2 regions of the Streptomyces sp. NPDC058086 genome follow, and region 1 is predicted to be linked to the other one. Evidence: riboswitches for the same ligand, from Rfam matches in the RefSeq annotation. Region 1 holds a riboswitch; the other holds the start of a gene.

What was found. Region 1 has a riboswitch for ZMP and ZTP ahead of ACFVWD_RS56220 (glycine hydroxymethyltransferase). Riboswitches for the same ligand answer to the same signal wherever they lie in the genome.
Region 2: another riboswitch for ZMP and ZTP. It lies ahead of ACFVWD_RS12845 (bifunctional 5,10-methylenetetrahydrofolate dehydrogenase/5,10-methenyltetrahydrofolate cyclohydrolase); the one in region 1 lies ahead of ACFVWD_RS56220 (glycine hydroxymethyltransferase).

Annotation. Positions count from the first base shown of each region.
Region 1 is NZ_JBHVST010000201.1:2,605-7,901, forward strand. It holds gene ACFVWD_RS56215 (hypothetical protein) at 1-145, shown strand, start outside; gene ACFVWD_RS56220 (glycine hydroxymethyltransferase) at 196-1,692, opposite strand; ZMP/ZTP riboswitch at 1,674-1,761, opposite strand; gene rocD (ornithine--oxo-acid transaminase) at 1,888-3,093, shown strand; gene ACFVWD_RS56230 (glutathionylspermidine synthase family protein) at 3,229-4,416, opposite strand; gene ACFVWD_RS56235 (hypothetical protein) at 4,482-4,832, opposite strand; gene ACFVWD_RS56240 (DMT family transporter) at 4,988-5,297, shown strand, end outside.
Region 2 is NZ_JBHVST010000013.1:37,785-43,081, reverse strand. It holds gene ACFVWD_RS12870 (ABC transporter ATP-binding protein) at 1-777, shown strand, start outside; gene ACFVWD_RS12865 (hypothetical protein) at 921-1,217, opposite strand; gene ACFVWD_RS12860 (nuclear transport factor 2 family protein) at 1,390-1,755, shown strand; gene ACFVWD_RS12855 (MarR family winged helix-turn-helix transcriptional regulator) at 1,780-2,409, opposite strand; gene ACFVWD_RS12850 (hypothetical protein) at 2,469-3,413, shown strand; ZMP/ZTP riboswitch at 3,431-3,517, shown strand; gene ACFVWD_RS12845 (bifunctional 5,10-methylenetetrahydrofolate dehydrogenase/5,10-methenyltetrahydrofolate cyclohydrolase) at 3,541-4,392, shown strand; gene ACFVWD_RS12840 (CU044_5270 family protein) at 4,469-5,297, opposite strand, start outside.

The sequences.
Region 1 (5,297 bases):
GGAGCGTGCGCGACGGGTGCTGCCCGGGCTGGGCGCGGGTCTGCTCCTCGGCGTCGGCGGCACCGTCCTCGTACGCCGCGCGGCGGCCCGGCGGGATGGCGCCGGACCGCCGCGGGAACCACGACAGGAGCTGATCGATCTGTAGGACCCGAAGGGCCTGGCCTGTAGGACCCGAAGGGCCTGGCCGGGAGTGGGTCAGCCGAGGTCGATCTCCGGGTAGAGCGGGAACGGGGCCAGCAGGTCGGTGGCGCGGTGGGAGATCTCGTCGGAGATCTTCGGGTCCAGGACGTGCTGGGCCTTGGAGGGGGCGCCCTTGGCGGTGGTGCCGGGCTCGGCGGCGGTGAGGACGCGGTCGATGAGACCGGCGATCTCGTCCATCTCGGTGATACCCAGGCCACGGGTGGTCAGCGCGGGCGTGCCGATACGGATGCCGGAGGTGTACCAGGCGCCGTTCGGGTCGGCGGGGATGGCGTTGCGGTTGGTGACGATGCCCGAGTCGAGCAGCGCGGACTCCGCCTGGCGGCCGGTGAGGCCGTAGGAGGAGGCGACGTCGATCAGGTTGAGGTGGTTGTCCGTGCCGCCGGTGACCAGGGTGGCGCCGCGCCTCATCAGGCCCTCGGCGAGGGCGCGGGCGTTGTCGACGACGGCCTGGGCGTAGTCGCGGAACTCGGGGCGGCGGGCCTCGGCGAGCGCGACGGCCTTGGCCGCCATGACGTGCGGGAGGGGGCCGCCGAGCACCATCGGGCAGCCGCGGTCGACCTGCTCGGCGAGGCTCTCGTCGCACAGGACCATGCCGCCGCGCGGGCCGCGCAGCGACTTGTGCGTGGTGGTGGTGACGATCTGGGCGTGCGGGACGGGGTCGAAGTCGCCGGTGAGGACCTTGCCCGCGACCAGACCGGCGAAGTGCGCCATGTCGACCATCAGGGTCGCGCCGACCTCGTCGGCGATCTCCCGCATGATCCGGAAGTTCACCAGGCGGGGGTAGGCGGAGTAGCCGGCGACGATGATCAGCGGCTTGAACTCACGGGCCGACGTCCGCAGCGCCTCGTAGTCGATGAGGCCGGTGGCGGGGTCGGTGCCGTAGGAACGCTGGTCGAACATCTTTCCTGAGATGTTCGGACGGAAGCCGTGGGTGAGGTGGCCGCCGGCGTCCAGGGACATGCCGAGCATGCGCTGGTTGCCGAAGGCCTGGCGCAGCTCGGCCCAGTCGGCCTCGGAGAGGTCGTTGACGTTGCGGACCCCGGCCTTCGCGAGGGCCGGGGCCTCGACGCGGGCGGCGAGGACGGCCCAGAAGGCGACCAGGTTGGCGTCGATGCCGGAGTGCGGCTGGGCGTAGGCGTGCTCGGCGCCGAAGAGCTCGCGGGCGTGCTCGGCGGCGAGGGCCTCGACGGTGTCGACGTTGCGGCAGCCGGCGTAGAAGCGGCGGCCGACGGTGCCCTCGGCGTACTTGTCGCTGAACCAGTTGCCCATGGCCAGCAGGGTGGCCGGGGAGGCGTAGTTCTCCGACGCGATCAGCTTGAGCATGTCGCGCTGGTCGGCGATTTCCTGACCGATGGCGTCGGCGACGCGGGGCTCCACGGCCCGGATCACGTCGAGGGCGCTGCGGAAGGCGGTGGACTCGGTGGAGAGGGGCTCGGGCATTGACGGCCTCCGGACGTGGCGTTCAGCGTTCACGGGTCGGCCCAGGCGCACGGCACACAGTTCATGGGGCCGCTCCCCGATGGTCGGTCCCATCCCAGCGCGCCAGTCACGGCCCCGTCGGCCAGCCTACCGGGCGCGCCGGATCGCCGGGTTCCCCCGTCCACCATGCGAGCGACGATAAGAAGAGAGCCACGAGCCCGACCCCCGTGCGGCAGCGATCCCCGCGCTGCAGGAAACGGAGATCCCGTGACCACCACCGAACGACTCATCGCCTCCGCCGACGCGCACGGCGCGCACAACTACCACCCGCTGCCGGTCGTCGTGGCGACGGCGGACGGGGCCTGGATGACGGACGTCGAGGGCCGCCGCTTCCTCGACCTGCTGGCCGGCTACTCGGCACTGAACTTCGGACACGGCAACCGGCGGCTGCTCGACGCGGCCCGGGCGCAGTTGGAGCGGGTGACGCTGACCTCGCGGGCCTTCCACCACGACCGGTTCGCCGACTTCTGCGCGCAGCTCGCGCAGCTGTGCGGCATGGAGATGGTGCTGCCGATGAACACGGGTGCGGAGGCGGTGGAGACCGCCGTGAAGACGGCCAGGAAGTGGGGGTACCGCGTCAAGGGCGTCCCCGACGGCCGGGCGAGGATCGTCGTGGCGAGCGACAACTTCCACGGCCGTACGACGACACTCATCAGCTTCTCCACGGACGCGGAGGCGCGGACGGACTTCGGGCCGTTCACGCCGGGCTTCGACATCGTGCCGTACGGGGACCTGGCCGCGCTGCGGGCGGCGGTCACCGAGGAGACGGTCGCGGTGCTGCTGGAGCCGATCCAGGGCGAGGCGGGCGTGCTGGTGCCGCCTCCCGGCTACCTCGCCGGGGTGCGGGACCTGACGCGGGAGCGGAACGTCCTCTTCGTCGCGGACGAGATCCAGTCCGGGCTGGGGCGCACGGGCCGCACCTTCGCGTGCGAGCACGAGGGCGTGGTGCCGGACGTGTATGTACTGGGCAAGGCGCTCGGGGGCGGGGTCGTGCCGGTGTCGGCGGTGGTGTCGAGCAGGGAGGTGCTCGGGGTGTTCCGGCCCGGTGAGCACGGGTCGACGTTCGGCGGGAACCCGCTGGCCTGCGCGGTGGCCCTTGAGGTGATCGCGATGCTGCGGTCGGGCGAGTACCAGCGGCGCGCCGCGGAACTGGGTGACCACCTGCACCGGGAGCTGGGGCTGCTGACGGGCACGGGCCATGTGACGGCGGTGCGCGGACGGGGGCTGTGGGCGGGCGTCGACGTCGCCCCCGAGTACGGCACGGGACGCGAGATCTCCGAGCGGCTGATGGACCGGCGTGTCCTGGTCAAGGACACCCACGGGGTCACGGTCCGGATCGCCCCGCCACTGGTCATCAGCAAGGAGGACCTGGACTGGGGGCTGGCCCAGCTGCGTGCCGTGCTCGGTGCCTGAGCGCTCCGCTGGAAGCGCCGTGATGAACCCGCGGGCCGTCCGTGGCTGGCCGCGCCCACGCGGCGGAGCCGCATGATGTCAGAGCCCCGCGCCCCCGAGGGGCGCGGGTACCGCAGCGGACTTCGCCGGAGCCGCTCAGAGGATCACGTGCGGCAAAAAACGGGCGTACTCGTCCGTGATCAGCCCGGACGACTCGCGAATGCCGAGACCGGCGGACTCCCCCTCCACCGCCCAGGCGCCCAGGACCACGTGGTTGCCGTCGAACGCGGGCAGCGGGGCCAGCTCCTGGTAGCAACAGGGCTCGTCCTCGCGTACGACGGGGGCGGCGCCCGGTGCGTGCACCGTCACCCCCGCGCCCTCGCGGCCGAGGAGCGGCTTGGCGACGTAGCCCTGGGTGGTGGCCAGCTCCCGGGGTCCGTCGAGGTAGGCGGGGAGGAGGTTGGGGTGGCCCGGGTACAGCTCCCAGAGGACGGCGAGGAGGGCCTTGTTGCTGAGGAGCATCTTCCAGGCGGGCTCGATCCACAGGGTCGTGCCCGTACCGCCGCCGTTGTCGAGGGTGTCCAGGACGTGGTCGGCGAAGCGGTCGGTGGTGAGCCACTCCCAGGGGTAGAGCTTGAAGCAGCTGCGGATGAAACGGAGCTGGTTGTCGACGAAGCGGCCGGAGAGGGGGTCCCAGCCGATCTCCTCCACCGAGATCCAGTCGGTGTCGAGGCCCGCCTGCTCCGCCGTCTCCTTCAGGTACGCGACGGTCATGAGGTCCTCGCCGAGTTCGTCGGCGGCGGAGTGCGCGAAGTAGAGGGGGCTACCCGGCGGGAGGAGGGCGGCCTGCTTCTTCCAGGCGGCGACGAGGCGTTCGTGGAGGGAGTTCCACTGGTCGGCGCCGGGGAAACGGTCCTCCATCCAGAACCACTGGGGGCTCGCCGCCTCGACGAGGGAGGTCGGGGTGTCGGCGTTGTACTCCAGCATCTTGGCGGGGCCCGTGCCGTCGTAGCGCAAGTCGAAACGGCCGTAGACGGAGGGGAGTTCGCCGCGGCGCCGCCAGGCCTCGGTGACCGCCCGCACGATGCGCGGGTCGGTGATGCCGAGGTCGGCGAAACGGTTCTCCGTGACGATGTGCTCGGCCGCCGCCAGGCACATGCGGTGCAGTTCCTCGACGACCTCCTCCAGCGCCTCCACCTCCGGGAGCGAGAAGGCGTAGTACGCGCTCTCGTCCCAGTAGGGGCGCAGGGAGTCGTCCGGGTAGCGGGTCAGGGGGTAGATGAGGCCCTGTTGCTCGACGGTCTGCTGCCAGCCGGCGCGGGGCTCGATGGTGCGGCGTTCCATGGCGTACGGGTCCGATCGGTGCTGGGCGCGCGGCCTGCGGGTGCGGTGACGTGGTGTCGCGTCGCTCAGCCGCCGGAGCTGCCCTTGCCGCTGCCGAAGCCGCCGCGGTCGACGGAGTGGTGGCTGCCGCCGCTGGTGCTGCTGCCGGATCCCTTGCTCGCCTTGGTGAAGGAGCCGCCGTCGATCCAGCCGCTCTTCTTCTTGCCGCCGTAGTACCAGCCGCTGCTGACCGAGGACTTGGTGGTCTTGCAGTTCTTGTCGGCGACGACCTTGTAGCCCCTGGCCGAGGTGTAGCTGTCGCGGTCGACGCAGCGCTTGTCCGGCTCCGAGGAGCAGGCGGTGAGGGCCGCCGCGAGGAGTCCCATGCCGCCGAGTACGACCGTGCCCGAGCGCAGTTGCCGTCGTGTGTCCGCCATCTTCGATCCCCCGTTTGTCGTGACAGTGCGTTCTGTTGAGCGTCCTGGTGGGCGCCCTGCTGGGCGCAAGCGATCAGATTAGGGAACGGCTCTGACAGGTGGGCGGCAGCCCCCTCGTTTTCGGCGTCCCCTACAGTCACTTCGTGCTCTTTGGAATGGTGTGCGCACTTGGCGCGGCGGTCTGTTTCGGTACGGCGACGGTGTTGCAGGCGATCGCCGCGCGGGCGGCGGCCGACAGCGGCGGCTCGGGCGGGGACGCGGCGCTGCTGCTGCGGGCGCTGCGGCAGTGGCGGTATCTCGCGGGCCTCGCGCTGGACGGGCTCGGCTTCCTGCTGCAGATCGCGGCACTTCGCTCCATCCCCATCTACGCGGTCGGGGCGGCGCTGGCGGCGAGCCTCGCGGTGACGGCGGTGGTCGCGGCGCGGCTGCTGCATGTGCGGTTGAGCGGGGTGGAGTGGGCCGCGG
Region 2 (5,297 bases), on a different contig from region 1:
GCCCTGCCGGCGCCGCTGCCGGCCCCCGGCTCCGCACCGGCCGCGCTCGCCTTCGACGACGTCCGCTTCCGGTACGCCGACGACCTGCCGTACGTCCACCACGGCGTGACCTTCGCCGTCCCGGCCCGCGGCATGACCGCCTTCGTCGGCCCCTCCGGCGCCGGCAAGACCACCGTGTTCTCGCTGATCGAGCGGTTCTACGACCCCGAGGCGGGCGTCATCACGGTCGACGGCCGCCCCCTGGAGGAGTGGGACCTGCCCCGGCTCCGGTCGGCCATCGGGTACGTGGAGCAGGACGCCCCGGTCCTGTCCGGCTCTCTGCGGGACAACCTGCTGCTGGGCAACCCGGAGGCCGACGACGCCGATGTCACGCGTGTGCTGAAGACGACCCGGCTCGACGGGCTGGTCGCCCGGCTGCCGCGCGGCCTGGACACGCTCGTCGGGCACCGCGGCACCAAGCTCTCCGGCGGCGAACGCCAGCGGGTCGCGATCGCCCGCGCGCTGCTGCGCCACCCCCGCCTGCTGCTCCTGGACGAGGCGACCTCACAGCTCGACGCGGTGAACGAGGCCGCGCTGCGCGACACGGTCGCCGATGTGGCCCGTACGACCACGGTCCTGGTGGTCGCGCACCGGCTGTCCACCGTGACGATGGCCGACCGTATCGTCGTCATGGACGCGGGCCGCGTCCGCGCCGTGGGCACCCACCGGGAACTGGTGGCCGGGGACCCGCTCTACGCGGAGCTGGCCGCGACCCAGTTCCTCGCGACGGCGGGCTGAGGAGAGCGGATCGTCGCGCGTTCTCCGTACGAAGTTTCCTTCACTCGGCCACGACATACGCGTCTGCCCCCGGCACGGGATGCCGGGGGCGGACGCGGGCAGACACTGGTGGACAGGCCCTGGCCTGATCCAATCGACAGGCCCTAGGTCTGGAGGCCCGGGAGGAGTCCGGTGACGGGGGCGACCAGGTCGGTGACCTGGTGCAACTGATTGAGGTCGTTCAGGCGGTTGAGTCCGGCCAGTTGGTCGGGGATCCGCGGGATGTCGGCCTGGTGCTCCGCGGGGATGTCGCTGACGGCGAGCGCGTCGAGCTGGGTGATCGGGTTCAGCTTCCCCGCGTCCGGGGCCGCGGCGGCGGCCGCGGACGCCATCGGCGCGGCAAGGCCCGTGACACCGACAGCGAGACCAACGGCGGCGACCATACGTCGTGTTGAGATCATGCTTGCAGCAACGGCCCCGGACGGCGCGCGGTCACGGCCGTCCCCCGCTCCTCACCCGAGAGGCGCATCGCACCGGCTGGGCTTGCCGTGGGCCACGGGGCGGAGGACGCTCGGTAGAGAGGCCCTTCGCGGTCCCCTCCTTGCCGGACCGCGGCCTTCCAAGGAGGTCGACATGGGCACCATGGCAGGCCCCGCCTTCGACACCGAAGCGCTACGCCGGGGCATAGAAGGACAGAATGCGGCGGATCTCCTGTCGCTCTACGCGGACGACGCGGAAATGACGATCGTCGACCGCAACACCCAGCCAAGCCACCCGATGATCAAACACGGTCGCGGCGAGATCGCCGAGATGCTCAACGATGTCTACAGCCGCGACATGACCCACAAGTTGGAAGAGTGTGTCGTCCAGGGCGACCATGTCGCGTTCACCGAGTCCTGCCAGTACCCGGACGGCGTGCGGGTACTGGCCAGCTCGATGGTCTCGCTGCGCGACGGCAAGATCGTCGAACACACGCTGCTGCAGGCATGGGACGAGTAGGACGGAACTGGCCGAAGGTCCAGATCAACTCTCGCCTGACCTGGACCTTCTCGGCGAAGGCCGCGATGGGTCGCTCGCGCTCGGGGCGGCCTCGGCTGCCCCGACCAGTTTCCGCAGCAGGTCTGCGAGCGTCCGCTTCTCTGCTGGGGTCAGTACTGCGAGCAGCGCGTTCTCACCCCGGTCCTCCGACACCGCGTGCTGTTCGAACGCGGCGTATCCGGCGTCGGTGATCCGCACCTCCACACGACGCCGGTCGGCCGTGTGGTGGGTACGGGCGATCAGCCCCGCCTCCTCCAGTGGACCGAGCCGCGCCGACAGGGCGCCGCGGGTCAGCCCGAGCATGTCGGCGAGCTGCGAGGGGCTCGCCGCGTAGGGCGGGCCGAGTCTGCGCAGCATCAGCAGCACTTTGAACTGCCAGTGCTGCAGCCCGTCGGAGTCGAGCACGTCCCGACGGGCCTGGGCCGCGTGCCGGGCCAGGATCGCGAGCCGGACGAAGATCTCCTCCTTGACCGGATCCACCCAGTCGAGTTCCTTCACCCAGATCGCGACGTGCCGGTCGACCGAGTCCGCCGCCGAAGCCTGCCCCCGCGCGGCCTTCGCCTCCTCCGCCTTCAGGTCTCCCGCCTTCACGTCTCCCGCCCTCACATCTTCCATGCGCCCCTCCGTAGATGGTTTTCTTGTGGATAGTTTTTCTGATTACTACTTTTCCTGCCATGACGAACACCGCAAGTACCCTTCGTACGGTCGTGCCGCTCGACGAACTCATCGCCGTTGCAAGGGAGTTGAGGATCGGCGGTCGCTGGGAGCGCGCCACGCGTCTGCTCGACTCGGCCGAGGCGACCGATCCGCGAGCCCGTGCACGCCTCGCCGTGGCCGCCGCCGAAGTCGCCCTGGAGAGCGACTGGTTCGGCGGGACCGCCCTCGCGGGGCCACGGCTCGCCGCCGCCGAGGAGCTCGTCGAGGTGCTTATCGAGAGCCTCGCCGGGAAACCCGCCGATGAGACGCACCCCGACATCCGCTGGGACCTGGACTTCCATCGACTGCGCCACGGCTACCTCGGGCAGGTGCGCGTCGACGGTGCCTTCCGTGCCGGTCCCGACGGCAAGGACCCGGACGCGCTCGCCACTCTCCGCACGCACGCCGAGCGGCTCCGCGACCAGGCCCCGGACGACGTGCGCCGGGGCTGGTCCGAGATGTATCTGGGCCTCGTCGCCGACAATCTCTTCGCCGAGCGGGACCTCGCGCCCGGCCACTACGAAGCCGCGCTGCGCGCCGGTGCGGCAGGTGAGGCAGGCGAAGAAGGTGAAGCGGGCGACTCACACGACTCCGGTGACGACCTGCTCGCGCGTGAAGCGCTGCGGCACCTCGGTGATCACGACCACGACCGCGGTGACCACGCGCGGGCGAGGGAGCGATGGAGCAGGGCGACCGAGCTCGGCGCCCGGGCCGGGACCGTCCCCGGCACCCTCTCGCAGCAGCTGCTCCTGGCGGTGCTGGCACGCGACACGGGCGACGAGGCCGGGGCCGTCGCGCTGGTCCGCGAGATCGCCCGCTGGGCCGGGGCCATCGGCGCCGTGACCACCGAGGCACAGGCCAGGGGGTTCATGGCCGGGGTCGACCCGACGGCGCCGCCCGCTGCCGCCGAGTCGGGCAGCTGATCGTAGGAGCTACCCTGGTCGCGGGCCGTGACTGGCGCTGAGGTGGAGTACCACCGGGGAGCGGCCTGACGAACGGGTCTTTGCCGCGCGCCTGGGCGATTGTGTCAGCGACGCTCAGGAGTGGCTCATGTCCCAGGCCCAGCTCATGGACGGCGCGGCTCTCGCGCGCCGCATCGTCGAGGAGACCGCGAAGCGCGCGGCCGAACTCACCGGGCGCACGGGGATGGCGCCGTGTCTCGCGACGGTGCTGGTCGGCGAGGATCCCGCCTCGGTCACCTACGTCCGGATGAAGCAGAACCGCAGCCGCAAAGCCGGCATCGAGTCCCGGCACGTCGCCCTGCCCGCCGACACCACCACGGCCGAGCTGGTCGACACACTGAAGGCGCTGTCGGGCGACCCGACCGTGCACGGCATCCTGCTCCAGCACCCCGTCGGGCCGCACATCGACGAGCGGGCGGCGTTCGAGGCCATCGCGCCGGAGAAGGACGTCGACGGGGTGACGCTCAGCTCGTACTCGGCGATGAGCTTCGGGCTGCCGGGCTTCGTGTCCTGCACCCCGGGCGGCATCATGCGGCTCCTCGACCAGTACGACGTCGACCCGGCGGGCCGGCGCGCCGTCGTGGTGGGGCGCAGCGCGATCCTCGGCAAGCCGGTCGGGATGCTGCTGCTCGGCCGCGACGCGACGGTGACCTACTGCCACTCGCGGACGACCGGTCTTTCCTCGGTCGTCCGCGAGGCGGACATCGTGGTGGCCGCCGTGGGCCGGCCCCGGCTGATCCGCGGTGAGGACATCAAGCCGGGAGCCGTCGTGATCGACGCGGGCTACAACCCGGGGAACGTCGGCGACGTCGACTTCGACACCGCCCGCGAGCGGGCCCGGCTGATCACGCCGGTGCCGGGCGGTGTCGGCCCGATAACGATCGCGGTCCTGCTGGAGCAGACCGTGACCGGGGCCGAGCGCCAACTCGGCCTCCGATAGAGCGTTTCGGCTTCACTCACAGGGCTTCGAGCCTGCGTACAGCCTTTCGGCTTCGCTGACAGGGCTTCGGGTCCGCTCAGCGCATCCACGCGCTGTACGACATCACGTCCCCGGCCTTCACGCCGTACTCGGGATCGTCCTTGGTGACGGTGTCCTCGATCCCGAGTACGGCGCCGCTCCTCGGGTCGAGGATCAGCATCCGTCGCGCGGAGTGCGCGGTGTCGTCGTACACGTACGCCTGTCCCTGCCTGCCCAGCCGATCGGTGACCGCTCCGGCCGGGCGCAGGCCCTTCGCGTCGGCGAGGACACGGACGAGCGCGGCGTCCTCACGGGCGCCCAGCGTCCAGTTGTTCAGCAACTCGGCGACCGCGTCGAGAAGTTGGTATGTGCCCATGGTCTCGGTGCGGTCGATCTCCTCGAGGTAGGCGCGCAGCCGCTGGGCGTCGTGCGGCGGCCGGGCCACCGGCGGGGCGTCGCTCCAGCTCGGCGGGTAGGTCTGTCGGCTGAGGACGTGCCCGTCCTCGACCGTGCGGGGGACGGGGTCGGCGTCGGTGAGGACCGGCCTGCCCGGGTGGCGGGGGTCGGTCGCCACGACGAGTTCCGTGTGGCTGCCGTCGGCCTTCCAGCGGACCACGCGCTCCTCGGGGAGGGTGATCGGCGGCCGTGCCCCGGGCCCGGAGGTCAGGCCCATGCTCCAGGTCTGTACATGGGTGCCCTGGACGAGCCGCTGCGAGCCGGCGGACGCGGCCACTCGGTCGGCGAGCCGGTCCAGAGGTACGGGGGTGGAGCCCGCCTCGACGATCAGCGGGCGGGGTGCGGCCACGGCGGGGGTGGTGGTCGATCCCGACAGCGTGAGCGTCAGGACGACGACACCGACGGCGGCCGCGGCGCCGACGCTCCAGACC